2 regions of the Rhizobium sp. X9 genome follow, and region 1 is predicted to be linked to the other one. Evidence: predicted binding sites of a transcription regulator. Region 1 holds the regulator's gene; the other holds the start of a gene.
What was found. Region 1 encodes PhoB, which activates phosphate uptake and scavenging genes when phosphate is short. Its sites were predicted from a motif close to TGTCATNNANCTGTCAT; they were not measured.
Positions count from the first base shown of each region.

Region 2: JZY08_RS04355 (DapH/DapD/GlmU-related protein) is a predicted target of PhoB. The motif match lies at 2,725-2,741, and genes of this name have one in related genera.

Region 1 covers NZ_CP071311.1:111,642-119,125, forward strand. The annotation lists gene pstA (phosphate ABC transporter permease PstA) at 1-852, shown strand, start outside; gene pstB (phosphate ABC transporter ATP-binding protein PstB) at 867-1,682, shown strand; gene phoU (phosphate signaling complex protein PhoU) at 1,780-2,505, shown strand; gene phoB (phosphate regulon transcriptional regulator PhoB) at 2,537-3,220, shown strand; gene JZY08_RS00535 (GcrA family cell cycle regulator) at 3,521-4,054, opposite strand; gene JZY08_RS00540 (aspartate aminotransferase family protein) at 4,485-5,684, shown strand; gene argF (ornithine carbamoyltransferase) at 5,739-6,656, shown strand; gene JZY08_RS00550 (Hsp33 family molecular chaperone) at 6,900-7,484, shown strand, end outside.
Region 2 covers NZ_CP071311.1:891,703-899,186, reverse strand. The annotation lists gene JZY08_RS04375 (adenylate/guanylate cyclase domain-containing protein) at 1-110, shown strand, start outside; gene JZY08_RS04370 (esterase-like activity of phytase family protein) at 252-1,610, shown strand; gene JZY08_RS04365 (hypothetical protein) at 1,769-2,116, shown strand; gene JZY08_RS04360 (hypothetical protein) at 2,288-2,626, shown strand; gene JZY08_RS04355 (DapH/DapD/GlmU-related protein) at 2,779-3,411, shown strand; gene JZY08_RS04350 (N-acetyltransferase) at 3,509-3,976, opposite strand; gene ppx (exopolyphosphatase) at 4,041-5,564, opposite strand; partial or broken gene JZY08_RS04340 (RNA degradosome polyphosphate kinase) at 5,561-7,484, opposite strand, start outside.

The sequences.
Region 1 (7,484 bases):
GGTGATGTCGACAGTGCCTTCAAGGGCCAGGTGGACATGACGGTGGATGAAGCCAACCGCCGTATCTCGAACCAGCAGCTCGGCTGGATGAACCAGCTCGCCGAAAGCGGCCAGCTCGGCAAGCATTTCAATACCGGCATCTTCGTCAACGGCAATTCGAGCCGTCCGGAAGCGGCGGGTGTCGGCGTGGCGCTGATCGGCTCCTTTTACATGATGCTGATCGTGCTTGTGCTGTCGCTGCCGATCGGCGTCGCAGCCTCCATCTATCTTGAAGAATTTGCCCCTAAGAACCGCCTGACGGATCTCATCGAGGTGAACATCAACAATCTGGCGGCAGTTCCTTCGATCGTCTACGGTCTGCTCGGCCTTTCCGTTTTCATCAACTTCATGGGCTTTCCGCGCTCCGCCTCTCTGGTTGGCGGCCTTGTCCTGACGCTGATGACGCTGCCGACGATCATCATCGCGACCCGTGCCGCATTGAAGGCCGTGCCGCCGTCGATCCGCGCTGCCGCACTCGGTCTGGGCGCATCCAAGATGCAGACGATCTTCCACCACGTCCTGCCGCTCGCCATGCCCGGCATTCTGACCGGCACCATCATCGGCCTCGCCCACGCATTGGGCGAAACGGCGCCGCTGCTTCTGATCGGCATGGTGGCATTCGTTGCGAATTATCCGACAACGCCAATGGATCCGTCCACGGCTCTGCCGGTGCAGATTTACATGTGGGCGAACGAAGCCGAACGCGCCTTTGTCGAGAGGACATCTGGCGCTATCATCATCCTGCTTCTGTTCCTCATCGTCATGAATGTTGGCGCAATCCTGTTGCGTCGCCGCTTTGAGCGGCGCTGGTAGAGGGAGCTAGAGCAATGAACATGTTGTCGGAAGCAGCAGTTGAAAAGGCGCTGGACAAGAAAATGAATGAAGTCTCATACAAGATGATCGGCAAGGACGTTTCGGTTTATTACGGCGAAAAGCGCGCGCTTTACGACGTGAACCTCAACGTCCGTGAAAACACGGTGACTGCGCTTATCGGCCCGTCCGGTTGCGGTAAATCCACTTTCCTGCGCACCTTGAACCGCATGAACGACACGATCGACGGTTGCCGGGTCACCGGCAAGATCACGCTCGACACGGACGATATCTACGATCAGGCGATCGACGTCGTCGAATTGCGCGCCCGCGTCGGCATGGTGTTCCAGAAGCCGAACCCGTTTCCCAAGACCATCTATGAAAACATCGCCTACGGCCCGCGCATCCATGGTCTCGCCCGCAACAAGGCGGATATGGACCAGATCGTCGAGCAGAGCCTGCAGAAGGCGGGTCTCTGGAACGAGGTGAAGGATCGCCTGCTGGAGTCCGGCACGGGTCTCTCCGGTGGTCAGCAGCAGCGTCTGTGCATCGCGCGCGCGGTTGCCGTCAGCCCGGAAGTCATCCTGATGGACGAACCCTGCTCGGCGCTCGATCCGATCGCGACCGCAAAGGTCGAGGAACTGATCCACGAACTGCGCACCAACTACACGATCGTCATCGTCACGCACTCCATGCAGCAGGCGGCGCGTGTTTCGCAGCGTACGGCCATGTTCCATCTTGGTCATCTTGTCGAAGAAAATGAAACGGACAAGATGTTCACCAATCCGGACGACCAGCGCACGCAGGATTACATCATGGGCCGCTTCGGCTGATCCCCGGCCGGCGCTTTCTCGAAACCGAACAAGACTGGTGCCTCTGCCGTGCCCGCTTCCGGGTACGCGCATGCAGGCCAAGCCGGAGGACTAGACCGTGACACAGACAACGACCCATTCGCATATCCTGTCCGCCTATGACGACGAATTGAAGTTTCTGACGCGCCGCATCGCCGAAATGGGCGGTCTTGCCGAGCAGATGTGCGGCGACGCCGTGCGTGCCCTCGTCAATTCCGATGCGGCACTCGCGCAGAAGGTCATTTCCGACGATACAATTCTCGACCATGCCGAACGCGAAATCGGCGACAAGGCCATCGTCACCATCGCCAGACGCCAACCTGTGGCGGCCGACCTTCGCGAGATCATCGGCACCCTGCGCATCGCCGCCGATCTGGAACGCGTCGGCGATCTCGGCAAGAACACCGCAAAGCGCGTCATCGCGGTTGCCGGAACCGGCGTGCCGCGCAAGCTCGCCCGCGGCATCGAACATCTGTCGGAGCTGGCGCTGGTGCAGCTCAAGGAAGTCCTCGACGTCTATTCCACCCGTTCCGCCGAGAAGGCCAATGCCATTCGCGAGCGCGACGAGGAAATCGACGCGATGTACACGTCGCTCTTCCGGGAGCTTCTGACCTACATGATGGAAGATCCGCGCAACATCACCACCTGCACGCATCTTCTGTTCTGCGCCAAGAACATCGAGCGCATCGGCGACCACGCCACGAATATTGCCGAGACGATCTATTACATGACCACCGGCAGCCAGCCGGAGGGCGAGCGTCCGAAGGACGACAGTTCCAACACCCTCGGTTCGGTGACCGAGTAACAGACAAGCAGAAGCTTGCGGAGTTCAATATATGGTGCCCAAGATTGCAGTTGTGGAAGACGAGGAAGCGTTGAGCGTCCTGCTTCGTTACAATCTCGAGGCTGAGGGATACGACGTCGACACGATACCCCGTGGCGACGAGGCGGAAATCAGGCTGCAGGAGCGTATTCCGGATCTTCTCATCCTGGATTGGATGCTGCCCGGTGTGTCCGGTATCGAACTCTGCAGGCGATTGAGAATGCGGCCGGAAACCGAACGCCTGCCCATCATCATGCTGACGGCGCGCGGAGAGGAAAGTGAGCGGGTTCGCGGTCTTGCCACCGGTGCCGATGATTATGTCGTCAAGCCGTTTTCGACGCCGGAACTCATGGCCCGCGTCAAGGCCATGCTGCGCCGGGCCCGGCCCGAGGTTCTGTCATCGGTGCTGAAATGCGGCGATATCGAACTCGATCGCGAAACCCATCGCGTTCACCGCAAAAGCCGCGAAGTTCGCCTCGGCCCGACGGAATTCCGCCTGCTGGAGTTCCTGATGACATCGCCGGGCCGGGTGTTTTCCCGCTCGCAATTGCTGGATGGCGTCTGGGGTCACGATATCTATGTCGATGAGCGCACTGTCGATGTGCATGTCGGCCGTCTGCGCAAGGCTCTGAATTTTTCGCACATGCAGGATGTTATCCGCACCGTGCGTGGTGCCGGATATTCGATGGAAGCCTGAGCGAAGCGGAGCCGATAGTTTCGCTGGCAACATGGTGCCGCAAAAAAGCAGGCCCGAAATCGGAAACGGTTTCGGGCTTTTTCTATATCAACATCCACAAAACTCGATGCCATTCTCCGTCTTGACGGAGGATCGGCAGCCAGTTGAAACCAAAATCGAAGGGTGACGCCCAATCACGAGGGAGTGGCAAGGGTTCGGCGCGCTGTCATCAAGCTGACCGCGGAGCCGGCCTGTTTTTCGTCATAAAAAAACGGGCCCGAAGGCCCGTAATTTTGAGTGTTGAAATGCGTGCCGCAACACTCAAGCCTTACGGCGCTCGCTCACCGGCTGGTAGGCGAGTTTCGCATGGAACTTGCAATAGGGCGAAGATTCCAGCGCTTCACAACCGCAGAAATGGAAGTCGTCCTTCAGCGGATCGCCAACCGGCCACTTGCAGGTGCGCTCGGTCAGTTCCGTCAGCGTCAGGCGACGGGAAATCGGCGTGACAACGTTTTTGGAAGGAACGTAATCGAGAACCTGTGCGGTCTCGATGTCGATCTCCTCGTGCAGCGCCGTTGCCGCGTTCGAACGGGTGAGAACCCGCGCCGGGGCTGCGTTGACGCGGCCTGCGAAAGTCGTCGTGCGCGGAGCAGGTGCAGCGGTGCGCTTGGGCGCGGAACGTGCCGAAGTGACCGGACCGCCAGCCTTGACGCGCCCCGGCAGGTTGAGACGATGGACCTTGCCGATTACGGCATTGCGGCTGACACCGCCCAGCTGCGCTGCTATCTGGCTGGCGCTAAGCCCTTCGGACCACAATTTCTTGAGTTTTTCGACTCGCTCGTCTGTCCAGTTCATGCCGCTTCTCCGCTTGTCGCGTGTATTTTCGGCAGAATCCCTCTCCGTCTCGCGGGCGTGCCGCAAGCGTGGTTTCCGCCGGATTTTTGGTGACTAGTTCCGCCGCAATGCAGTCTAGTAATTAGCGATTAACCTAGTGCCACGCAGACTCCGTGGCAAGAGTCGGGGGAATCATCTGGAATCGATTTTCCGGTTTTCCCCAACTTGCTGGCGAGTTGAGTCTGAAAGGCAACACCTTGGGGCTCGCCGGCCGCCACCTACTAGGGCTTGAGAAGCCCGGGAAACGCGGACTTTTGTTGACATCGGCAAACGAAGTGACAATAGTGCCCCTGCCGCCGCGAGGCGGCATTTTTGATTTTCAGGCGAGGGATAACCCTTGAAGCCTATTGACAACCGTTGACAGCGCATCTGCGCAAGGAGTGATACAGCCATGGCCGAAGCCGCCGCGCCATTGTTTGATACGTTTTCCAGAGCCCCCCTGCGCTTTGAGCGCGGTGAGGGCGTCTGGCTGTTCACGGAAAGCGGCGAACGATATCTCGATTTTGCGGCCGGTGTCGCCGTCAACTCACTGGGCCATGCCCATCCGCACCTTGTGGATGCGATCAAGACGCAGGCCGAGAAGGTCTGGCACGTCTCGAACCTCTATGAAGTGCCGGGACAGGAAAAACTCGCCAGGCGCCTGACGGAAGCGACTTTCGCAGACAAGGTGTTCTTCACCAATTCCGGCGCGGAAGCACTGGAATGTGCAATAAAGACCGCGCGCCGTTATCACTATTCGAAAGGCCATCCGGAAAAGTTCCGTATCGTCACGTTCGAAGGCGCGTTCCATGGCCGCACGCTTGCGACGATCGCCGCCGGCGGCCAGCAGAAATATCTCGAAGGTTTCGGTCCCAAGGTCGAAGGTTTCGATCAGGTGCCGTTCGGCGATGTCGATGCCCTGAAGGCAGCCATCACGGCCGAGACGGCCGCACTTCTGATCGAGCCCATCCAGGGCGAGGGCGGTATCCGCGCGCCCAGCAAGGAATTCCTGCAACTCCTGCGTGGTCTGTGCGACGAGCACGGCCTGCTCCTGATTTTCGATGAGGTCCAGACGGGCGTCGGCCGCACGGGCAAACTCTTTGCCTATGAGCAGACCGGTGTTGCGCCCGATATCATGGCAGTCGCCAAGGGTATTGGCGGCGGTTTCCCGCTCGGCGCATGCCTTGCAACAGCGGATGCTGCTTCCGGCATGACGGCGGGCGTACACGGCACCACCTATGGCGGCAATCCGCTGGCCATGGCGGTCGGCAATGCCGTGCTGGATGTCGTTCTAGCCGACGGTTTTCTCGAAAAGGTCCGTGATGTCGCGTTGGTTTTCCGCCAGGGCCTCGCCTCGCTCAAGGATCGTTATCCTGACGTGATCGAGGAAATCCGCGGCGAAGGCCTGCTTCTGGGCATCAAGGCGAAGGTTCCTTCGGGCGATCTGCTGCAGGCCATGCGCGCCGAACATCTGCTTGGCGTGCCTGCGGGCGACAATGTCATCCGCCTTCTGCCGCCGCTCGTCACCACGGCGGAAGAGGCCCGCGAGGGTCTTGCGCGTGTCGACGCGGCCGCCGCCTCCCTGACAGCGAAACAGGCGAAAATCGCCTGAGTAAATCAAGGGCGGGCCTCTGTTCAGGGGCTCGCAAGCATGGGACAGATCAGCATGGTTTCACCAAAACATTTTCTGGACCTCTCGGCCGTCGGGTCGGAGGACTTGCGGACAATTCTTGATGATGCGCGCACGCGCAAGATTGCCACCAAAACCGGCACGGCGGCAAAGCCGCTTGCCGGCAAGATGCTGGCGATGATCTTTGAAAAGCCGTCCACCCGCACCCGCGTCTCCTTCGATGTCGGCATGCGCCAGCTCGGCGGCGAGACCCTTTTCCTGTCGGGCACGGAAATGCAGCTGGGCCGCGCCGAAACGATTGGCGATACGGCCAAGGTGCTGTCGCGTTATGTCGACGCCATCATGATCCGCACGACAGATCATTCGCGCCTGCTCGAGCTTGCTGAACACGCCACTGTGCCGGTCATCAACGGTCTAACGGACGACACCCATCCCTGCCAGATCATGGCGGATATATTGACGTTCGAGGAACATCGCGGCCCGGTCAAGGGCAAGACCATTGCCTGGACGGGCGACGGCAACAATGTGCTGCATTCCTTCGTGGAAGGCTCCGCCCGTTTTGGCTATCGCATGGCGATGGCGGTGCCGATGGGGTCCGAACCGCATGACAAGTTCTTGAACTGGGCGCGCAACAATGGCGGCGAGATCGCGCTGTACCACGATGCCGATAAGGCAGTGGCGGGAGCGGATTGCGTCGTTACCGATACCTGGGTGTCGATGAACCAGGAGCACAAGGCGCGCGGCCACAATATTTTCCAGCCCTATCAGGTCAATGAAGCCCTGATGGCGAAGGCTGATAAAGACGCGCTGTTCATGCATTGCCTGCCGGCACATCGTGGCGAGGAAGTGACTGATGGCGTGATCGACGGGCCGCAGTCGGTCGTCTTCGATGAGGCGGAAAACCGCCTGCATGCGCAGAAGTCCATCATTGCCTGGTGCATGGGCGTCATCTGACGGCTCTTGCCCTTCCTGCCAAACGGTGAGGAAGGGTGCTTGAACTTGGCTCGGCACATTACCATCTGTGGGACTTCGAAAAGGCTCGTCGGTTTTGCTGGCGGGCCACAATCACGATTTGCACGATTTTTCCCGGAGGCGGTTTCGCTTCCCGAATCTCTGTGCGACAAGCGGAAAAAGCACATTCAGAAAGCCGGACTTTTGGACGGTAGCGGCGCAACGGCTGCGCCAAGGAGTTATGATATGGCAGATGTAACAGTTGAACTGGACGATCTCGATTTGGCTGGCGACGACAAGGTCGTGCCCTTTCAGGTCGAAGGTCTGGATGTGCGCGGCCGCGCCGTGCAGGTTGGGCCGCTGTTGAATGCCATTCTCGAAAGGCACGACTATCCTGCGGTGGTCGCCCGCCTTCTCGCGGAAGCCACCGTTCTGACGGCGCTGATCGGCACCTCGCTTAAATTTTCCGGCAAGCTCACCGTTCAGACCAAGGGTGACGGCCCGGTTGACCTTCTGGTGGCGGATTTCACCGCCCCTGAAAGCATGCGTGCCTATGCCCGTTTCGATGAGGAGCGGCTGGCGGAGGCGATTGCGGCGGGAGCGACCTCTCCGGAACAGTTGCTGGGCACCGGCATTCTGGCCTTCACCATCGATCAGGGCGCGGGAATGCAGCCCTATCAGGGCATCGTGCCGCTGGACGGCTCGTCGCTGGAAGAAATCGCCGGGGTTTATTTCCGCCAGTCGGAACAGCTTCCCACCCGCGTGCGCCTTGGCGTTGCCGAATTCTTCGACCGTGACGGCGATGGAAAGCCACGCCACGGCTGGCGTGCC
Region 2 (7,484 bases), 780 kb from region 1:
TGCTTCCCAAGGGCGTGCGCAGCGAATATCTCGGCGAACACGCGGTCAAGGGCCGCGGCCAGACGCTCGGCGTGTGTACGCTCAGCCAGTATCAGGCCCCTGCTGCTTAAGCCAAGACGCGGGGGCGATACTGGCTTTTTAGGGCATCGTCATCAAAATTCATCAAAGCTTCAAACGACAATCACCTGCCTGTCATGCGACGACCATATCGCCTCAATCCTGTCTTCAACAGGAAATGAGGGGTCTCCATCATGAAGCACGTTCTTTTCGCATCCTGCGCTCTTCTTGCGCTCACCACCGCTTCGCATGCGGCTGACAAGGAGTTTCCGGCAAAGCTGGTCTCCCACGCCATTCTGCCGGCCAATACCATCATCGCAGCACCCGCCGATGCGCCGGAGCACCTCAAGACCTCCGCCAAGTTCACGACGGCCGACCGCAAGCGCGCTGAAGGTCTCGGCACCGTGCCCGGCAAGGACGGTGTGCGCCTGACCGGCCTTTCCATGCCGTTCAACGGCCAGCCCATGCAGGGCTTTTCCGGCATCAAGGCCATGCCCGATGGCAGCTTCTGGAGCCTTTCCGACAATGGTTTCGGTTCCAAGCTCAATTCCAGCGACGCCATGTTGATGCTTCACCATCTGAAATTCGACTGGGACGCCGGCAAGGTCAATGCGCTTGAAACCGTGTTCCTCTCCGACCCTGATATGAAGGCGCCCTTCCCGATCGTTCTGGAAGGCTCGAGCAAGCGCTACCTGACGGGTGCGGATTTCGACGTCGAATCCATTCAGCCGGTTGCCGATGGTTTCTGGGTGGGCGAGGAATTCGGGCCTTACATCCTGAAATTCACCCGCGACGGCAAGTTGACCGACGTCATTACCACCAAGGCTGGCGACATCGAGGTGAAGTCCCCGGATCATCCGACCCTGGCGCTGCCCGGCAACCCGACACAGAAAATGCCGGCTTTCAACCTGAAGCGTTCAGGCGGTTATGAAGGCATGGCGCTCTCCAAGGACGGCTCCAGGCTCTATGGCCTTCTGGAAGGCCCGCTCTACACCGCCGACGGCCAGGTGGAGAAGACCGAAGACGGTTCGACCGCACTGCGCATCATCGAACTCGACACCGCCAAAAAGGAATGGACCGGCCGCACCTGGCTTTACCCGCTGGCGCAAGGCGGCGAAGCCATCGGCGACTTCAACATGCTGGACGACAGCACGGCGCTGGTCATCGAGCGTGACAATGGCGCCGGCACCGCCGACAAGGCCTGCGCCGACCCGAAGAAGCCGGAAGCAAACTGCTTTGCCGTGCCCTCCAAGGTCAAGCGCATCTACAAGATCGAGTTCAATGACGCCAATGTCGGCAAGGCCGCGCGCAAGATCGGCTATATTGATCTGCTGAAAATCTCCGATCCTGATAACAAGAAGCGTCAGGGCGGCAGCAACGGTTTCTACGACATGCCTTTCGTCACCATCGAGAATGTCGATCGCGTTGACGCCACGCATATCATCGTCGGCAACGACAACAACCTGCCCTTCTCTGCCGGCCGTGCGCTGGACAAGGCCGACGACAACGAGTTCGTCCTCCTCGAAGTCAAGGATCTGCTCGACGCCAAGTAAGGAAAACGGTGCCGGAATTCATTCCGGCACCGCCCACGCATCGGCGTGAATTCAACAGTCGGAGCGTTCCTGCAGCCTTCATAGGGATGCGCGGCGCTCCGTTTCTCCACTGACCATGCCTGACCCGGAACCCGGTTCCGAAACAGGGAAGAGACCATATGCAGGACCATGCCGAACGACTTTATTACGCCTTGAGGAAAAGCTGGTCGGGCGAGACCAGCAGCCTGTGGTCACGCGAAAACCCGGCCAGGGGGCAAGGCAGCGTGACCGCGCTGGTGGTTCAGGATATTTTCGGCGGTGAACTGGCCAAAACCGCCGTCAGCGGTGGGGACCACTTTTACAATATCGTCGAAGGCACCCGCTGGGATTTCACCTTCAGCCAGTTCGATATTCCAGTCGGCTATCAGGACGCGCTCGCCAGCCGCACGGAAGCCATGGCGACGACCACGCCGCTGCAATATGCCTATCTCAGCGCCTGCATCCGCAAGGCGCTTGGGCACGGCTGACCTGCTTGCACATAAGTATCGGCCGATTGCCGTCTTGTCCCCAGTCCGGCATGACGGCAGCTATCATTCTCAATTTCAGCAACCCGATTTCGATCTCTCCCGCAAAGCGGACACAATCCTTGCGATAGTATCGGTCAGCGAAACGAAGCACACCGACAGGAGAGACGTTCGATGAATGAGAGTTGCCCGGTTCCGACACCGGCTGAGCGGCAAGTTCAGGACATATTGGAACGGACGGAAGCGGCGATGATGTCCACGATTCACGCAGCGCTTGAGCGCGCCAGCAAACAGGCCGCCGAGGAATTCAGGGCCGTTGGCTCAGAAATGCAGCCCCCGCCGCATGACTATTTCGCCGCTGTCGCTCACCAGCAGCTTTTCCTGCTCTTGTGTGGCGCCGACCCGCAAACATTCAAGGGCGGAGACCCCGAAATTGCGGGGCATATCATCCGGAATGCTCAAAACATATCCGATCACTACTGGACGAAAAAAGACGCGAGTTCGGGCGATTGACATACCATGCATGCAGGCAAGATTTTGCTCCACCTAGCGCGCATGATCTACATTTAAAGGGAACGCCCAGACCGACCGGTGTTCCTCGGCCTTTCCCACGTCACATGCCCTTCATCATCTCCGGTTAAGCAGGCCAAAATCCGGAGACTGGAATGGACCCGACCGCACAACCCAATCGCCCAAAGCTTGCAGAGACCTTTATCCATCCGACAGCAAGCATAAGGGATTCGAGCGTCGGCGAATGCTGCGAAATTCTGGCGGACACCTCCCTGCACCATGTGGAACTCGGAAATTACTCCTACCTCGGGCCTCGTTGCATGGCCGGTGACGCGACAATCGGGAAGTTCTGCGCCATCGCCGCAGAGGTCAGGATAGGTGCGCCAAACCATCCGATGGACCGCCCGTCCATGCATCGTTTCAGCTACTGCCCGGAATATTACTCTGCGGATGCCGTGCGCGACGACGCCTTCTTCGATCAGCGCAAGGCGGATCGTGCCATCATCGGTCACGATGTCTGGATTGGTCACGGGGTCATCGTGTTGCCGGGTGTAAAGGTTGGAGACGGCACCGTCCTGGCAGCGGGCGCAGTCGTCACCAGAGACGTGCCGCCCTATACCATCGTCGGTGGTGTGCCCGCAAAGATCATTCGCGAGCGATTTTCCCGAACCATCGCCGAAAAGCTGACCGCCATCGCATGGTGGGACTGGCCATTCGAGACAATCATGGCGCGGCTTGCCGATTTTCAGTCGAGCGATATCGAAGCCTTTTGCGAGCGCTGGGCCTGAAACAATTCGCGCCCCAACGGCGAAAACGTCTGTTTGTTATTCGAAGAAAAATACCAGCCGGCCGTTAGCCTCGCCACGGTGAGACAGAGTTGCAAAATCATGCAACCGACTTTTTCATATCGATGAGGATTTCACCTTCTCTTGAAGGATGCGGACGACGCCCGCACTCCTCAAAGCCGCAATCGCTGTAAAGCGCTATGTTCTTCGTCATCCGCATATTCGTGTAAAGGCGCAATTCGCCAATCCCACATTCCAAAGCGTGTAGCTCTGCGAAACGGAGAAGTGATTTCCCGATGCCCCTTCCCTGAAAGATGGGACTAACGGCTATGCTGTAAATCATGAGATATCGGTGATGGCTTTCGAGAACCACCAATCCAGACGTTTCGCCATCGGTTACGCTAAACCACACTTGTTCCGCAGAAATGCGCGGCAGGTAATCTTCAAAAGCGGGTTTGGGCGCAGCACCCACGATTTGTAGATATGCTGGAATATAGGCCGCAGCACTGATCTCTTTCACGATCAGCGCTTCGTGCGGCAACGCCAGTCTAAATCGTGTCTCGGTCAACGGATCCCCTTAAGCCAGCTCCCATGTTGACCAGCATTCTATGCTACGTCATGCGCGCGACCATTTATTCGAACACAAATGCCAACCGCTTGCCCGTCAGCTTCGCCAATTGCTGCAGGCGGCCATCCAGTCGCTCGCCGGCGAAATCACAATAATCATGCGGTACGACGAATTCCAGATCCACATCCGGATTGGTGGATTTGCGGAATTTCAGGTGGTCGACGACGCCAGGCATCGAAGCCGAGAAGAGGTAGACGACGCGCAGCAGGCCGCCGAGAAGTTTCCCCAGCTCCAGCAGGCGATCGCCCGCCATGGCTGCGAGCGGTTGGGTGGTGCCGTTGTCGTTCAGCCCCTCGAAACGGTAATAATTGGCAAGCGCGATATAGGCACGGCCCGGATGGGTGATCGCCACGAAGGAGGAATGGGCGATGATGTTCAATGCCTGCAGGCCACGATAGTCCGGATGGGCGCGCCAGCTGATATCGGCCAGAAGGCAGGCCGCCTGCCGGTAACGGCTTTCCTCTTCCGTCTCTTCGATACCGAAGACCGGGAAAGTGCGGCCGCTCCAGTCCGCCAGTTCACGTGCATGTTCAGGCGAACGGGCGCGCAGAATGGCAAGTTCGTCGGCCGTGACCAGCAGCGGATCGGAATCCCGCTCGGTTTCCGTCAGGAGCGAATAGAGATAACCTTCGCGCACGCCCTGCGCCGAGAAGGCGATCTTTGCCGGTTTCATGACCTTCAGAACTTCGCGCATGGCGATGGCGCCGAAGGGCAACAGCGAACGGCGGTTCTTGGAGACTGCCTGCCAGGCAGGGTCCTTGCTGTCCCTGGAGACGATAACCTCTTCCAGAAAATTCAGCATTTCCTCCAGCGGCAATTCGTAACCCTGCATCATGTGCAGCGGATAGCCGGTGATTTCCATGTGCAGCTTGGCGATATTTCGCCATGTGCCGCCCACGGCATAAAAGGTACGCCCCTCGCCCGCCGCCAGAAGTTTGGCGAAGGATTTGACGTGTTTTCTGGCAATGGTTGCGGCTTTTTCCAGCGAGCCGTCCGATTGCTCCGACAGTCGCAGGCCGCCGAGCGGCAGGGTGATGCCCTCGCCGCAGCTTTTGCCCCTGATGTCGATGAGTTCGAGCGAACCACCGCCCAGGTCGCCGGCAATGCCATCCGGCTCGTGGAAACCGCTGATAACGCCATAGGCGGAATAAAGTGCTTCCTTCTCGCCTGACAGCACCTCGATCTCGCAACCGAGGATCGCTTCGGCTTCGCGGATGAAATCCGGACCGTTTTCCGCCTCACGCGCCGCCGCCGTTGCCAGCACGTAGAGCTGCTGCGCCTGCGCCTGTTCGGAAAGCGCATGGAAGCGCCGCAGCGCCATCAATGCCCGGCCAACACCTTCCTCATGCATGCGGCCCGTCAGCGCCAGCCCCTTACCGAGACCGCAAAGGACCTTTTCGTTGAACAGCACGGCGGGCGCGCGGGAGAGGCCTTCATATACGACGAGACGAACGGAGTTCGAACCAATATCTATGACGGAAACGGGGGCAAGGCCGGTCAGCCGCCCCTGTGCTTCTGATCGAGTCATTCAGCCTGTTTCTTGCGGGACGAAATCAACCCGGCAATCAATTTGGGCGCACTGGATTTCAAGGCTTCACCACGTCCGGAAAGGCTGGGATTGGTCATGAAATAGTGCTGCGCGTTGAACGGTTCTTCGCCTTTACGCACCTCGATGCGCCTCGACGTTCCGTCCGCAAGTATCTCGTAGCTCTGCTGGTTGTCAATGAGATTGCCCAGCATAATCTGTGAAAGAACCTGCTCGTGCACGGTGGGGTTGGTCAGCGGCACCAGCGTTTCCACACGGCGATCGAGGTTGCGCGGCATCATGTCGGCGGAGCCGATATAGACCAGCGCCTTGTCGGAAGGCAGGCCGAAACCATTGCCGAAGCAGAAGATACGGCTGTGCTCCAGGAAGCGGCCAACGATCGATTTAACGCGGATATTGTCCGACAGGCCCGGCACCTGCGGACGCAGGCAGCAGATGCCGCGCACCACAAGATCGATTTCCACACCGGCTGCACTGGCGCGGTAAAGGGAATCGATGATTTCAGGATCGACCAGCGAATTCATCTTCATCCAGATCGCCGCCGGCGCGCCGCGCTTGGCGTGTTCGATCTCTTCATTGATGTGCTTCACGATGCGCGAGCGCAGCGTATAGGGCGAAATCGCGAGCTTCATGCCTTCTTCCGGTTCGCCATAACCGGTGATGAAGTTGAAGATATTCGCCATGTCATGGGCGATCTTCGGGTTACAGGTGAAGAAGGAAAGGTCGGTATAAATCTTGGCCGTGATCGGGTGATAGTTGCCGGTGCCGAGGTGGCAATAGGTCCGGAGCTTGCCGTCCTCGCGGCGCACCACCATCGACATCTTGGCATGGGTCTTCAGTTCGATGAAGCCGAACACCACCTGCACGCCGGCGCGCTCCAGGTCGCGCGCCCAGCGGATATTGGCTTCTTCATCGAAACGTGCCTTCAGCTCCACCAGCGCGGTGACGGACTTACCCGCTTCGGCCGCGTCGATCAGCGCGCGAACGATCGGGCTGTCATTGGAGGTGCGATAAAGCGTCTGCTTGATGGCAAGCACGTCGGGGTCGCGCGCGGCCTGCAGCAGGAACTGCACAACCACGTCGAAGCTTTCATAGGGGTGGTGAACCACCATGTCCTTTTCGCGGATGGCGGCGAGGCAATCGCCGGCATGTTCGCGCACGCGCTCGGGGAAACGGGCGTTGTAGGGTTCGAATTTCAGGTCGTCGCGCGGCGCCCGCACGATTTCCGAGATGGTGTTGAGTGCAAGAAGGCCGGGCAGAACGGCGACGCGATTATCCGGCACGCCCAGTTCATGCACCACGAACTGGCGCAGCGACTGCGGCATTTCGCTGTCAGTCTCGATGCGGATGACGGAGCCGCGGCGGCGGCGCTTGAGGGCGCTTTCAAAGAAACGGACCAGATCTTCCGCCTCTTCCTCCACTTCGATATCGCTGTCGCGGATGATGCGGAAGGTGCCGAAACCACGCACCGTATAGCCGGGGTAAAGCCGGTGAATGAACAGGCCCACCACATCTTCAAGCGTGATGTAGCGGATGGCGTTCCTGTCATCCGGCAGACGCACGAAACGGTCGAGCGCCGGCGGCAGGCGCAGAAGCGCGGTCATCGGCTCGCGGCCATTGACGCTGTCAAGCTGCAGGCCCATGGAGAAACCGAGGTTCGGAATGAACGGGAACGGGTGCGCAGGGTCGATGGACAGCGGCGTCAGCACCGGGAAAATGCGTTCCTCGAATTCGGTGCCCAGCCAGGTCCGATCCGCATCGGAAAGCGCCGCAGGGCGCACGACGAAGATGTCTTCCTTGGCGAGATATTGCTGCAGAACGGCAAGCGAAGCCTGCTGCTCCATCTGCAGATTGTCGATTTCCTTCAGAATGTCTTCCAGCTGCTCGGCCGGCGTCTTGCCA